Regions from separate parts of the Enterobacter kobei genome, predicted to be linked through region 1. Evidence: predicted binding sites of a transcription regulator. Region 1 holds the regulator's gene; each other region holds the start of a gene.

The links. The regulator sigma-54, encoded in region 1, starts transcription at its own class of promoters, with help from an activator protein. The targets are predictions, from matches to a motif close to GTTGGCACANNTTTCGCTNT.
Region 2: norV (anaerobic nitric oxide reductase flavorubredoxin) is a predicted target of sigma-54. The motif match lies at 3,102-3,121, and genes of this name have one in related genera.
Region 3: BFV64_RS06030 (amino acid ABC transporter substrate-binding protein) is a predicted target of sigma-54. The motif match lies at 3,392-3,411, and genes of this name have one in related genera.

What each region holds. Positions count from the first base shown of each region.
Region 1 covers NZ_CP017181.1:4,310,822-4,315,416, reverse strand. The annotation lists gene rapZ (RNase adapter RapZ) at 1-209, opposite strand, end outside; gene ptsN (PTS IIA-like nitrogen regulatory protein PtsN) at 255-746, opposite strand; gene hpf (ribosome hibernation promoting factor) at 829-1,116, opposite strand; gene rpoN (RNA polymerase factor sigma-54) at 1,139-2,572, opposite strand; gene lptB (LPS export ABC transporter ATP-binding protein) at 2,620-3,345, opposite strand; gene lptA (lipopolysaccharide ABC transporter substrate-binding protein LptA) at 3,352-3,906, opposite strand; gene lptC (LPS export ABC transporter periplasmic protein LptC) at 3,875-4,450, opposite strand; gene kdsC (3-deoxy-manno-octulosonate-8-phosphatase KdsC) at 4,447-4,595, opposite strand, start outside.
Region 2 covers NZ_CP017181.1:3,768,182-3,772,776, reverse strand. The annotation lists gene BFV64_RS18290 (HoxN/HupN/NixA family nickel/cobalt transporter) at 1-405, shown strand, start outside; gene norW (NADH:flavorubredoxin reductase NorW) at 477-1,610, opposite strand; gene norV (anaerobic nitric oxide reductase flavorubredoxin) at 1,607-3,055, opposite strand; gene norR (nitric oxide reductase transcriptional regulator NorR) at 3,242-4,595, shown strand, end outside.
Region 3 covers NZ_CP017181.1:1,271,596-1,276,190, forward strand. The annotation lists gene BFV64_RS06015 (amino acid ABC transporter ATP-binding protein) at 1-644, opposite strand, end outside; gene gltK (glutamate/aspartate ABC transporter permease GltK) at 644-1,318, opposite strand; gene gltJ (glutamate/aspartate ABC transporter permease GltJ) at 1,318-2,058, opposite strand; gene BFV64_RS06030 (amino acid ABC transporter substrate-binding protein) at 2,214-3,119, opposite strand; gene lnt (apolipoprotein N-acyltransferase) at 3,521-4,595, opposite strand, start outside.

The DNA of each region.
Region 1 (4,595 bases):
GCCTGCTCGAAGATTTCAGGCGACTCGGGCATGTTACGAACGTCGATACTGACGGCAGCAGAGGTTTGTCTCTCCGCCAGGGTACGCGCCAGATCGGGCAATAACACCACCGGCAGGTTATCTACGCAGTAAAAACCCATGTCTTCCAGCGCGCGCAGGGCAACGGATTTCCCCGACCCTGAACGACCGCTGACAATCATCAGCACCATGTTCCGTTTCTCCTCAGGACAACAGATGTGAAGGCCATCTCCTGGTTACGCGTCATCCTGATTGCCTTCTGCTTCAGTGATAATCTGATAAAGCTCTTCATCACTTTGGGCTGAGCGCAGTCGACGGCAGATGGTTTTATCGGCCAGACGTTTAGCGACCAGCGAAAGCGTGTGTAGATGGGTTTTGGTCTGGTCGGCAGGAACCAGCAGCGCGAAGAGGAGATCGACGGGCTGATTATCAATGGCATCAAAGGCAATTGGCGTTTCCAGTTGCACAAACACACCGACGGCACGCAGGGTGTCCTCTTCCAGTTTGCCGTGCGGGATCGCGATGCCGTTGCCGATACCGGTACTGCCCATCTTTTCACGGGTCAGGATCGCTTCGAACACCACCTGCGGCGGCAGGCCCAGCTGTTTTGCAGCCAGTTCACTGATGATCTCCAGCGCACGTTTTTTGCTCTGGCAGTGAACGGCACTGCGGGTACATTCCTGGTTAAGGACATTGCTCAGTTGAAGAGCGGAATCGTTGTTCATCATAATTTCACCTAAGCGCTAACTGTACAAATGGCCTGTTGTTTTTCACAACAGGCCGTCCTGCACCCGTTAACTGCCCGGACAATTAGTGTTGTTTCAGTTTATCTTTATGTTTATTGAGCTGTCGCGCAAGCTTATCAATCAAGCCGTCGATAGCAGCGTACATGTCTTGCCCTTCCGCACTGGCATGGAGTTCACCCCCGTTTACATGCAGGGTCGCATCCGAGATATGAGTCACTTTCTCCACTTTCAACACAACGTAGACCTGGTTGATCCTTTCGAAATACTGCTCGAGTTTCGCGAACTTAGCGTTCACAAAATCACGTAAGGCCTCAGTAATCTCGACATTGTGTCCTGTGATATTGAGCTGCATAGTGTCTTCCTTATCGGTTGTGTCAGACCAGTTGTTTACGCTGGTTTGACGGCGGAATGGATAAAGACTCTCGATACTTCGCAACAGTACGACGTGCCACCATAATACCCTGATCGGACAGCATGGTGGTTAACTTACTGTCACTCAGTGGCTTCGCGGGGTTCTCCGCGGCGATCAACTTCTTCACCAGTGCGCGAATCGCCGTTGACGACGCTTCGCCGCCGCCCTCGGTACTCACGTGGCTGGAGAAGAAATACTTAAGCTCAAAAATACCGCGCGGACTGTGCAGATACTTCTGCGTGGTGACGCGGGAAATGGTTGATTCATGCATCTCGACGGCCTGAGCGATATCCGCCAGTACCATCGGTTTCATATATTCTTCGCCCTGCTCAAAGAATGCCTGCTGCTGTTCGACGATACAGCGGCTCACGCGAAGCAGGGTATCATTTCGGCTCTCCAGACTCTTGATCAACCATCGCGCTTCCTGAAGGTTGCTACGAATATATTGATTATCGGCGTCGTTGCGCGCGCTGGTGCACATGGAGGCGTACTGCTGGTTGATTTGCAGGCGAGGGATGCTGTCAGAGTTCAGTTCAACGACCCAGCGGTCGTTATGTTTTCTGACCAGCACGTCCGGGATCACGTACTCGGGTTCACTGGTCTGGATCGACTGACCAGGCCGCGGATCGAGCGACTGAATCAGATTCACCGCCTCTTTCAGCACCTCTTCTTTGAGGCGCGTAACGCGCATCAGGCTACGAAAGTCGTGGTTAGCGAGAAGATCCAGATGATCGCTGATGATTAAGCGTGCTTCGTCGAGCCATGGCGTCTCTTTGCTGAACTGAGAAAGCTGGATCAGCAGGCAGTCGCGCAGATCTTTCGCTGCCACGCCTACGGGATCGAAACGCTGAATACGTTTCAGAACGGCTTCAATCTCTTCCAGCTCAATCTCTTCATCGCCCATGCTCTCCAGAATGTCGTCCAGCGTGACGGTCAGATAGCCGGTGTCATCAACGGCGTCGACAATGGAGGTGGCAATGGCACGATCGGTATCGGAGAACGGGGTCAGCTCCACCTGCCACATCAGGTAATCCTGCAGCGACTGGGTGGTTTCGCCCTGATAAACCGGCAGCTCATCGTCCTGGTAGTCTGCACGCGTACCGGAAGGGGTGCCGGCGGTATAAATTTCATCCCAGCTGGCATCCAGAGGAAGCTCGTCCGGCATCTCTTTTTGTTCGAGTGCATCTGCGGTATCGAGCGATTCTGTATCCTGGGACTGCTGTGTATCTACCTCATCATGAAGATCGGCTTGCTCCAGCAGGGGATTGCTGTCCAGCGCTTGCTGGAGCTCCTGCTGGAGTTCTAAGGTGGACAGTTGCAACAGACGAATTGCCTGCTGTAACTGCGGCGTCATCGCCAGTTGTTGGCTGAGCCTTAATTGCAAACCTTGCTTCATGTTCAGAGCATTTTTCTCCGGTTCGGCGTTACGTTACCTCTACCCTATCAGAGTCTGAAGTCTTCCCCAAGATAGACGCGCTTAACATGATCGTTTTCGAGGATCTGCTGCGGCGTACCGTGGGCGATCAGATTGCCCTGGCTCACAATGTACGCGCGCTCACAGACGGCAAGCGTTTCACGCACGTTGTGGTCGGTGATCAGCACGCCAAGCCCGCTGTCACGCAGATGCTCAATGATACGTTTAATGTCGATGACGGAGATTGGGTCAACACCGGCAAACGGTTCATCCAGAAGGATAAATTTAGGGTTTGCAGCCAGCGCGCGCGCAATCTCAACACGACGGCGTTCACCGCCGGACAATGCCTGACCCAGGCTGTCGCGCAGGTGCTCGATGTGAAACTCTTCCATCAGCTCGTTGGCGCGATCCTGACGCTGTTCGCTGGTCAGGTCGTCACGAATTTGCAGAACCGCCATCAGGTTATCAAAGACGCTCAGGCGGCGGAAAATAGAGGCTTCCTGCGGCAGATAGCCGATGCCACGACGCGCGCGCGCGTGCAGTGGCAGCAGGCTGATGTCTTCATCATCGATGATGATGTTGCCGGCATCACGCGGGACAATGCCAACCACCATGTAGAAGGTGGTGGTTTTACCCGCACCGTTAGGGCCAAGCAGGCCCACAATTTCGCCGGAGTTGACGGTCAGACTGACATCTTCTACGACACGGCGGCCCTTATAGGCCTTCGCGAGATTTTTTGCAGTTAATGTTGCCATAACGAATTAGTTACTCTTCTTCTGTGCCGGGGCCTGACCCTTGCCTTTATCCTGCAGCTGAGACGGAACCAGCACGGTGGTTACGCGTTTGCCTTTCTCGCTGGAGGCCTGCATTTTTTGCTCTTTCACCAGATAGGTGATCTTGTCGCCGGTAATGTTGCTGTCCAGCTGTTCCAGATACGCGTTTCCGGTCAGGATAACCAGGTCTTTCGCCAGCTCATAGTGCATATGCGAGGCGCGGCCTTTCACCGGCTTGCCGTTGTCCTGCATCTGGTAGAAGGTGGCCGGGTTGCCGTAACCATCAATGATCTCTTTGCCCTGCTCGCCACCCGGACGGGTAACGACCACTTTATCAGCGTTAATTTTGATGGTGCCCTGCGTCATCACGACGTTACCCGTGAAGGTGACGACGTTACCCTGCATATCGAGGGACTGAGTGTCAGACTCGATGTGGATCGGCTGGTCGGTATCGCCCGTTACAGCAAGCGCGGGGAGACTGGCCGCCAGCATCGCGCTGGCGATAATTACTTTAAGGCTGAGTTTGTTTGTTTTGAATTTCATAGGAGGTTCTAACCTTTTCAATCAGCTCGGCGTTCTTGCTGCGTAAGTTCCCGCGCATTCTTAAACCGCTGGAATTAAATGTTGTGCCATACAGTGTGACCAGATCCTGCGAGGTCACGTCCTGGGTTACCAGGTTGATCTGGGCATTATCGGTCGTAATTTTCCGCAGTTGCGAGTCAGCGGTCAGGGCGTTGACTTCAACGTGGCCATACAGATAAAGCATACGGTCATTTGTCAGTTTGGCCCGATCTGACTTAATTGACCACGTCGGCACTTTGTCTTTATCGAATGTGGTCATGACGGGTTGGGTAAACCACGAAACGCCCTCATCGGAAAAATATTCCACATGCTGGGCAACCAGGCGATAGTTCAGCGCACCTTCCGGGCTATAGACCACGGTGTCGCTGTGATCGCTTTTGTAGGTTGGATCGTTATTGTTGATCACTTCCTTTTGCGTATCGTCGCGATCGGCCAGGTTCACGCCAATCAATACCAGTGCGACAAGCGAAAGCAGAATGATAACCCAACGTCTGGTTTTACTCATATTGATTGCCCTTTGGCCTCATCAAGCTTGCCCTGCGCCAGCAGAAGCAGGTCGCAGACTTCACGTACGGCACCGCGGCCACCGTTGATGTGGGTAACGTAGTCAGCGCGTGGGAGCAGCAGCGGGTGAGCGTCAGCAACCGCAA
Region 2 (4,595 bases), 540 kb from region 1:
GGGATTTCTGCCGCCAGCGCCTCCAGCGGGATGTCGGTGTGGTCAATCATGATCTTCCCGGCGCTCTTCGCCAGCGGTATGGCGCTGGTGGATACCCTCGACAATTTGCTGATGGTCGGTGCCTACGGCTGGGCGTTTAACAAACCGCAGCGCAAGCTCTACTACAACATGACCATTACGGGTACCTCCGTGGTGGTGGCCCTGTTCATTGGTGGGCTGGAAGCGCTGGGTCTGCTGATGGATAAATTTGCCCTTAGCGGCGGCATCTGGGATGCGGTGGGCGCGGTGAACGATAACCTCGGCAACGCCGGGTTTGTGGTGGTCGGGCTGTTTGTCGCCTGCTGGCTGATCTCCATGGCCAACTACCGCTGGCGCGGCTACGATGCGCTGGTGGTGCGCTCCTGAATTTTTGCCTCAACTCTCTTTTTGTTGTTTTGTAGGCCGGGTAAGCGCAGCGCCACCCGGCAATACGACGGTTAAGCAGGTAGCGATTTCAGCAGCGCGAACGCCTCCTTCATTCTCTCTTCGCTCACCACAAAGGCGCGCAGTTGGTCATCTGCGTCGATGCCGCGCGCCACCATCCCCTGTGATTCAATGGCGATTTGCCAGCTCAGATCCTGTCGCTGCGTTTCTCCCGCAAGGTGCAGCGGCAGGTCCGGCGTTTTCACCTTCACCAGCATCGGCGAAAGCTTTAGCGGCGCGCTGACGCCGATCAGGTTTTTCGCCAGGACCATGGCGCTCAACTGGATCGGTTGCAGGAACGGCAGCACCCGGCCGTTAATTTCCGCGCAGTCGCCCAGGGCATAAATGTCCGGCTGTGAGGTTTGCAGGTAGCTGTCGACCTTTACGCCGCGGTCTGTTTCGGCGCCAGCGCGATGTGCCAGCGCGGTTTCCGGGCGCAGACCCGTCGCGGCAACCACCGCATCCACCTCAACGCTGCGGTTGCGGTCGAGCGCCCCACGAATGCCGCCTGCGGTTTTGCTCAGACTCTGTAACTGCGATTTGAGCAGCAGATGGACGCCCATGTCGGTCAGTCGATGCTGTAAGCGGCTGCTTACTTCTGCGGGCATCAGCGCCGACAGAATGCTCGCCGCGTGGTCAACCAGGGTAACGGTTTTACCCGCGCGGCAGAAATCCATCGCCAGCTCGGTACCAATCAGCCCACCGCCGACGATCATCACGCGTTGCGCATCGCGAAGCCCCGTTTCGCTTGCCTGATACTCCTGTTGGCTGTTTAGGGTGATCATCAGCTCTCGCCCTTCAACGGGCGGCACAAAGGCAGAGGCCCCCGTGGCCAGCACCAGCTTGTCGTACTGCCAGATTTTGTCTTTCGCCTTCACGACGTGCGCGACGGCGTCGATATCGGTAACCCAGGTGTAGGGAAACAGGCGCAGGTTAAACTGTTCCGCGAACTCCCCCGCCGTCTGGCGGGTGAGGTCTTCGGCGCGCTGATTCTGGCTGATGACATGGCTTAAATCAGGCTTGTTGTACTCATCCATGCTGTCGGCGGCGATCACCGTCACCGGCACGTTAGCGTCCTGTTTGCGGATATTTTTCACCAGCTGGCGGGCGGCGAAGCCCGAACCGATGATGACGATGCCGTGATTCATTTTGCCTCCGTACCCAGTTCGTCAAAGACGTCTTTACCGAGGGAACATTCCGGGCAGAGGAAGGTGTCCGGCACGTCGCACAACGGCGTGCCCGGGGCAACGTCCTGAAGGGGTTCGCCCCGTTCCGGGTCATATATCCACTGGCAAACGCTGCACTGCATGCGTGGGCCGAGGTGTGCAGCAGCGGCAGCTGCACAGGCACAGGCTTCCTGCTGTTCGGTAGGTTTTGCAGACGCCTCAGGAAGCGGTGCGAGCGCCCACTGACGGGCAATGTCGCGGCCATGCTGACGGCAAATTTCCAGCGCGTCGATATCCGGGCGCCATTTCGCTTTCAGACTCAGGGACATCTCAAAACCTGCATCCTGCAGACGGGTAGAGAGGCGATCTACCGCGCCGCCGCTCCAGCCGTGAGAGCCAAACGCGCTGGCGCGTTTGTTGCGAAAACGCAGGCCGGTCATCTCTTCCACCAGGCCAGCAATTTTCGGCATCATCACGTTGTTCATCGTGGAGGTGCCCACCAGCACGCCTTTTGAGCGGAAGACATTGGTGAGGATCTCGTTTTTATCGCTGCGCGCCACGTTGAAGATTTTCACCGCCACGTTCGGATCCACTTCGTTGATGCCCTGGGCAATGGCGTCCGCCATCATGCGGGTGTTATTGGACATGGTGTCGTAGAAAATCGTGATGCGGTCTTCCTGATAATCCGCCGCCCATTTCAGGTACAGCTCAACGATCTGGGTGGGGTTTTCACGCCACACCACGCCGTGGGAGGTGGCAATCATGTCCACCGGCAGGTTAAAGCCGAGGATCTCGGTGATTTTTGGCGTCACCAGACGGCTGAACGGGGTCAGAATGTTGGCGTAGTAGCGCTGGCACTGCTCAAACAGTTCGGTCTGATCCACTTCATCATTGAACAGGCGTTCGTCACAGTAGTGCTGGCCAAAGGCGTCGTTGCTGAACAATACCGCGTCGCCGGTCATGTAGGTCATCATGCTGTCCGGCCAGTGCAGCATCGGGGTTTCAACGAAGATCAGCTGTTTGCCGTTGCCGATATCCAGCGAGTCGCCGGTTTTCACGGTGTGGAAATTCCATTCCGGATGATGGTGATGACCGTTGATCGAGTCGATGGCGTTGGTGGTGCAGTAGATCGGTGTATTCGGAATGTACGACATCAGCTCGGTCAACGCACCGGCGTGATCCTCTTCCGCGTGGTTGATGATGATGTAGTCGATTGCGTCGAGATCGATTTCGCTGCGCAGGTTCTGCACGAACTCGCGGCTGAATTTATGATCGACGGTATCGATCAGTACGTTTTTGCCTTCACGGATAAGATAGCTGTTGTAGCTGCTGCCGCGCAGCGTTTTGTATTCCGTCCCGTGGAAATCACGCACCTCCCAGTCACGTTGACCCACCCAATGAATGTTATTTTTAACCAGAATAGACATAGCAACCTCAACGTAATACAGCGTTTTTGAATAAGATGATTTGCCTATATCACATTGCGTGCCAACTTTTATTTTATTGATTTTAATGGATTATTTTTTCTATACCTCGTGATGAGTAGTCATTATGACTATCCTGATGACGGTCAATATGACACTATTTATTGTCAAAATGACAGCGAGGCAGCCATGAGTTTTTCCGTAGATGTGCTGGCGAAGATCGCCATTGAACTGCAAACCGGTATCGGTCATCAGGACCGTTTTCAGCGGCTTATCTCCACGCTGCGTCACGTGCTGGCGTGCGATGCCTCGGCGCTGTTGCGCTACGAGGGGAGACAATTTATTCCGCTGGCTATCGACGGGCTCGCGAAAGATGTTCTCGGGCGGCGGTTTACTCTTGAAGGGCATCCGCGGCTGGAAACCATTGCCCGTGCGGGTGACGTGGTACGTTTCCCGGCGGACAGCGACTTGCAGGATCCCTACGACGGTCTGATCCCGGGGCAGGAGAGCCTGAAGGTGCACGCCTGTATCGGTCTGCCGCTGTTTGCCGGACAACACCTGATTGGCGCATTAACCCTCGACGGCATGTCGCCGGACCAGTTCGACACCTTCAGTGATGAAGAGTTAAGGCTGATTGCCGCGCTGGCCTCCGGGGCGCTCAATAACGCGTTGCTGATAGAACAGCTGGAAAGCCAGAATATTCTTCCCGGCAGCCCGTCGGCGTTTGAGCCGGTGGCGCACACGGAGATGATCGGTCTGTCGCCGGGCATAGCGCAGCTTAAAAAAGAGATTGAGATTGTCGCCGCGTCCGACCTGAACGTGCTGATCTTCGGTGAAACCGGCACCGGTAAAGAGCTGGTGGCGAAGTCAATTCATGAAGCCTCACCACGCGCGGCCAACCCGCTCGTATACCTTAACTGTGCCGCATTGCCGGAGAGCGTGGCGGAAAGCGAGCTGTTTGGTCACGTCAAAGGGGCATTTACCGGGACCATCAGCAACCGCAGCGGTAAGTTTGAGATGGCCGATAACGGGACGCTGTTTCTCGATGAGATTGGAGAGCTTTCGCTCTCGCTCCAGGCCAAACTGCTGCGCGTATTGCAGTACGGTGACATCCAGCGGGTGGGGGATGACCGCAGCTTACGGGTGGACGTGCGCGTGCTGGCGGCGACCAACCGCGATCTGCGAGAAGCGGTGCTGGCCGGGCATTTCCGCGCGGATCTTTTCCACCGTCTGAGCGTGTTCCCGCTTACCGTGCCGCCGCTGCGCGAGCGCGGAGAAGATGTGGTTCTGCTGGCGGGCTATTTCTGCGAGCAATGCCGTCTCAGAATGGGGCTTTCCCGCGTGGTACTCAGCCCGGGGGCAAGGGCGCATCTGTTGAGCTACGGCTGGCCGGGCAATGTGCGCGAGCTGGAGCATGCGATTCACCGTGCGGTAGTGCTGGCGCGGGCGACGCGTGCGGGTGATGAGGTTGTGATCCACGCGCGTCATTTTGCGTTGCACGATGACGCCGTGCAGGCGGTGGCTCAGCGTGTGCCGGAGAATG
Region 3 (4,595 bases), 1.8 Mb from region 1:
ACGATCTTCCCTTCGTCCATAAAGATGACGCGGTTGGCCACTTTACGGGCGAAGCCCATTTCGTGCGTCACCACCATCATGGTCATCCCTTCGTGCGCCAGCTCGACCATAACGTCGAGCACTTCGTTAATCATCTCTGGATCGAGTGCCGATGTTGGCTCATCAAACAGCATTGCCACCGGATCCATACACAGCGCGCGGGCGATCGCGACACGCTGCTGCTGACCACCCGAAAGCTGCGCCGGGAACTTATCGGCATGTGCAGAAAGCCCAACGCGCTCCAGAAGCTTAAGGCCTTTCTCACGCGATGCTTTTTTATCGCGCTTAAGCACTTTCACCTGCGCCAGCGTCAGGTTCTCGATGATGGAGAGGTGAGGGAACAGCTCAAAGTGCTGGAACACCATACCAACGTGAGAGCGAAGCTGGGCAAGGTTGGTTTTTTTGTCGTTCACTTTGGTGCCGTTAACAACAATTTCGCCCTGCTGCACAGGTTCCAGACCATTAACGGTTTTGATCAGCGTGGACTTACCGGAACCGGACGGGCCGCACACTACCACCACGTCGCCTTTTTTCACTTCCGTGGAGCAGTCGGTCAGCACCTGAAAGTGCCCATACCATTTAGAAACATTTTTCAGGGAAATCATTATACCGTCCTTTTCTTCAGCCAGCTGACCAACAGCGACGCGCTTAAACTAATCACAAAATAGACCGCGCCCGCGAAGAGCACCATCTCGACCTGCGTACCATCACGTTCACCGATGGTTGACGCGGTACGGAAGAAGTCTGCCAGACTCAGGACATACACCAGCGAGGTATCCTGGAACAGCACAATGCCCTGGGTCAGCAGGAGCGGAACCATGGCGCGAAACGCCTGCGGCAGAATAATCAGCTGCATGGACTGCCAGTGCGTCATCCCCAGCGCCAGCGCGGCGCTGGATTGCCCGCGGGAGATGCTCTGAATGCCCGCGCGGATAATCTCTGAGTAGTAAGCGGCCTCAAACATCGAGAACGCCACCATCGCCGAGATCAGGCGGATATCGGTTTTTGGTGACAGCCCCAGGACGTTTTGCAGAAAGCCGGGAACAATCAGGTAAAACCACAGCAGCACCATCACCAGCGGGATGGAGCGGAAAACGTTAACGTAGGCGGTCGCAAACCAGGCGAGCGGCTTAAAGCTCGACAGGCGCATCACCGCCAGCAGGGTGCCCCAGACGATACCAATGATGATGGCAATAACGGTGATTTTTAAGGTAATCACCAGGCCATCCAGCAGGTAAGGTAAGGAAGGAACGATAGAACTCCAGTCAAATTCGTACATTATTTGCCCCCCAGATTGCCCGGCAGGCGTACTTTGCGTTCAACCAGGTTCATCACCAGCATGATGAAAGCGTTAATCAGAACATACGCGAGCGTGATCGCGGTGAAGGATTCCCACGCGTGAGCGGAGTAATCCAGCAGCTTGCCCGCCTGGGCCGCCATATCGACCAGGCCGATAGTGGAGGCGATGGCCGAGTTTTTCACCAGGTTCATCATCTCCGAGGTCATCGGTGGCACGATAACGCGGTAGGCATTAGGCAGCAGCACGTAGCGGTAGGTTTGCGGCAGGGTCAGACCCATCGCCAGACCCGCATTTTTTTGTCCGCGGGGTAATGACTGAATGGCGGCACGCACCTGCTCACAAACGCGCGCAGCGGTAAACAGCCCCAGACACATCATGGAGGAGACAAAGAACTGCACATTTGGATCCAGCTCCGACTTGAACCACATGCCAATATTTTCCGGCAGCAGTTCCGGGATAACCAGATACCAGGTAAAGAATTGCACGATGAGCGGAACGTTACGGAACAGTTCCACATAGAGAGTGCCCAGTGTTGAAAGAAAACGGTTAGGGACGGTGCGCAGAATACCGAACAGCGAACCGACAAGAAACGCGATAATCCACGCTGTTATCGATAGTGCCACGGTGACCTGGAAGCCGCTCCACAGCCAGCCAAGATAGGTGGTGTTGCCGAACGGGGCTTGTTGCAGGAATATGCCCCAGTTCCAGTCTATTGACATAATAAACTCCAGAAAAAAAAGGGTAACAGCGCTACCCTCGAAGATTGGTGAGAAGCTCATTTTTCGCGCTGAGTGGGGAACGACCACTCAACGTATAGTCTGTCCATGCTTCCCGACAATCGAGAGGGCAGGAGATCCCGCCCCTGTTGTTCTAATTAGTTAAGAGCCTTGTCATTTGGAGATTTGAACAGCGCTTTCATGTCATCAGACAGTTCAAAGTTCATGTTGAGATTTTTTGGTGGAATCGGGTTCTTGAACCATTTGTCGAACCATTTTTCCGCTTCGCCGGAAGTCTGTACCTGGGCGATAGTGTCATCGATCAGCTTCTTGAACTGCGGATCGTCTTTACGCAGCATGCAGCCGTAAGCTTCTTTTGACTGCGCGGTGCCGACGATGTCCCAGTTGTCTGGTTTCTTCGCTTTCGCACGCTCACCCGCCAGCAGGGCGTCATCCATCATAAACGCGACGGCACGGCCACTTTCCAGGGTACGGAAGGAGTCGCCATGGTCTTTCGCGCTGATGATGCGCATATCCATTTTCTTCTCGTCGTTCAGCTTGTGCAGCAGCACTTCTGAGGTGGTACCGGACGTTACGACGACCGCTTTGCCTTTCAGGTCAGCAAAATCTTTGATATCACCGCCTTTCTTCGTCAGCAGACGGGTGCCCACGACGAAGATGGTGTCAGAGAAAGCGGCCTGTTTCTGGCGCTCGAGGTTGTTGGTGGTAGAGCCACACTCAAAATCAAAGGTGCCGTTTTGCAGCAGTGGAATACGGTTCTGTGAAGTGATTGGGATCAGCTTCACCTGCAGGTCAGGTTTGTTCAGCTTTTTCTTCACAGCTTCAACGATGGCGTTGGAGTAATCCTGTGAATAGCCCACGACTTTTTGCGTGTTGTCGTAGTAAGAGAACGGGACGGAAGATTCACGGTGGCCGACCACGATGACGCCGTTTTTGGCAATCTTGTCGAGAGTACTGCCTGCTGCCGGAGCATCTTCAGCGTGAACCACGCCGGCAGACATTCCCATAACCAGCATTGCTGTGGCCAGTTTACGTAATTGCATACCCAACTCCTTTCTTATCAGCGCCAGTGACGCATTGATACCCATTGTGATGTTGTTATATCTCGCGCGATGCGAGTGCAGTGTTATGCAAGCTTGTTAACATTTAGTCTGGCTTAATGTAAAGATTTTGCTGCGTTATTGTTTATTTTTGCGAAGCGCGCCGCACCATTCAGAGGCAAATATCTCCCGTTGCACCGTTTCGGTGCTACCGATGATCTACGCTGGTGCGACAAGGTTGTACGTTAAGCCAAACTGCGTTTGCGTGAATAAACAAAGCAACAGGCGTGCCAGATTTGGCACCGGAAGGAAATTGTCGGGTGGCGGCTACGCCTTACCCGAGCTACGGGAGTCAAAATGTAGGCCGGGTAAGCGTTAGCGCCACCCGGCAACAGAAGGTAAGATTAGCGACGACGCTGACGCAGGCTCATCAGCACGGCACCGAAACCGAACAGCGCGGTCAGGATCCACAGCGGCCAGTTGCCGGTGCGGGCATACGGCGTCAGGCCGGTGGTTGGTGTGACTTTTGTGGTCAACACCTCACGGGTGAACTGCGGGATCATGGCCTGGATTTCACCCTGTGGACCAATCACGGCGGTGATGCCGTTGTTAGTGCTGCGCAGCAATGGGCGCGCCAGCTCCAGAGAACGCATACGCGCCATCTGGAAATGCTGCCACGGGCCGATAGATTTACCGAACCACGCATCGTTGGAGATAGTCAGCAGGTAGTCGGTATCCGGGCGGAAGTTATCGCGAACCTGCTCGCCGAGAATGATTTCGTAGCAGATGGCCGCCGTCAGGGCAAGGCCGTGCGCATGCAGCTGGGGCTGTACGTACGGGCCACGGCTGAAGGAGGACATCGGCAGATCAAAGAACGGGGCCAGCGGGCGCAGAATCGACTCCAGCGGAACAAATTCACCAAACGGCACCAGGTGGTTCTTGTTGTACCGATCCGTGGAGTTGTAGCTGTATTCGCTGTCTTTGCCGAGCGTAATGATGGTGTTGTAGGTGTCATAACGGTTCTGCTGATTCAGACGCGCATCGACAATCCCGGTAATCAGCGTGCTGCCGCGAGCCAGCAGCAAGTCGTTCATCATGTTCAGGAACGGCTGCTGATTGATCTCCAGATCGGGAATGGCGGATTCCGGCCAGATGATCAGCTGCGATTTACCCATCACCTCTTCGGTGGCGTTGGCGTAGATCTTTAGCGTGTTCAGCAGCTCTTTTTCATCCCACTTCATAGATTGCGGGATATTTCCCTGCACCATAGAAACCTGCATGGTGCGCTCGGGCTCAGGCGTGAACCACTGGATATACCGCAGCGGGAAGGGCAGGGCAAACAGCACCAGCGCCACGGCCAGCGGTTTCCAGCAACGCGTGACCAGCGCCAGGATCAGCAGGCCGCTCACCACCATCAGCAGGAAGTTGATTGCCTCAACGCCCATGACCGGGGCCAGGCCTTTCAGCGGGCCATCAATC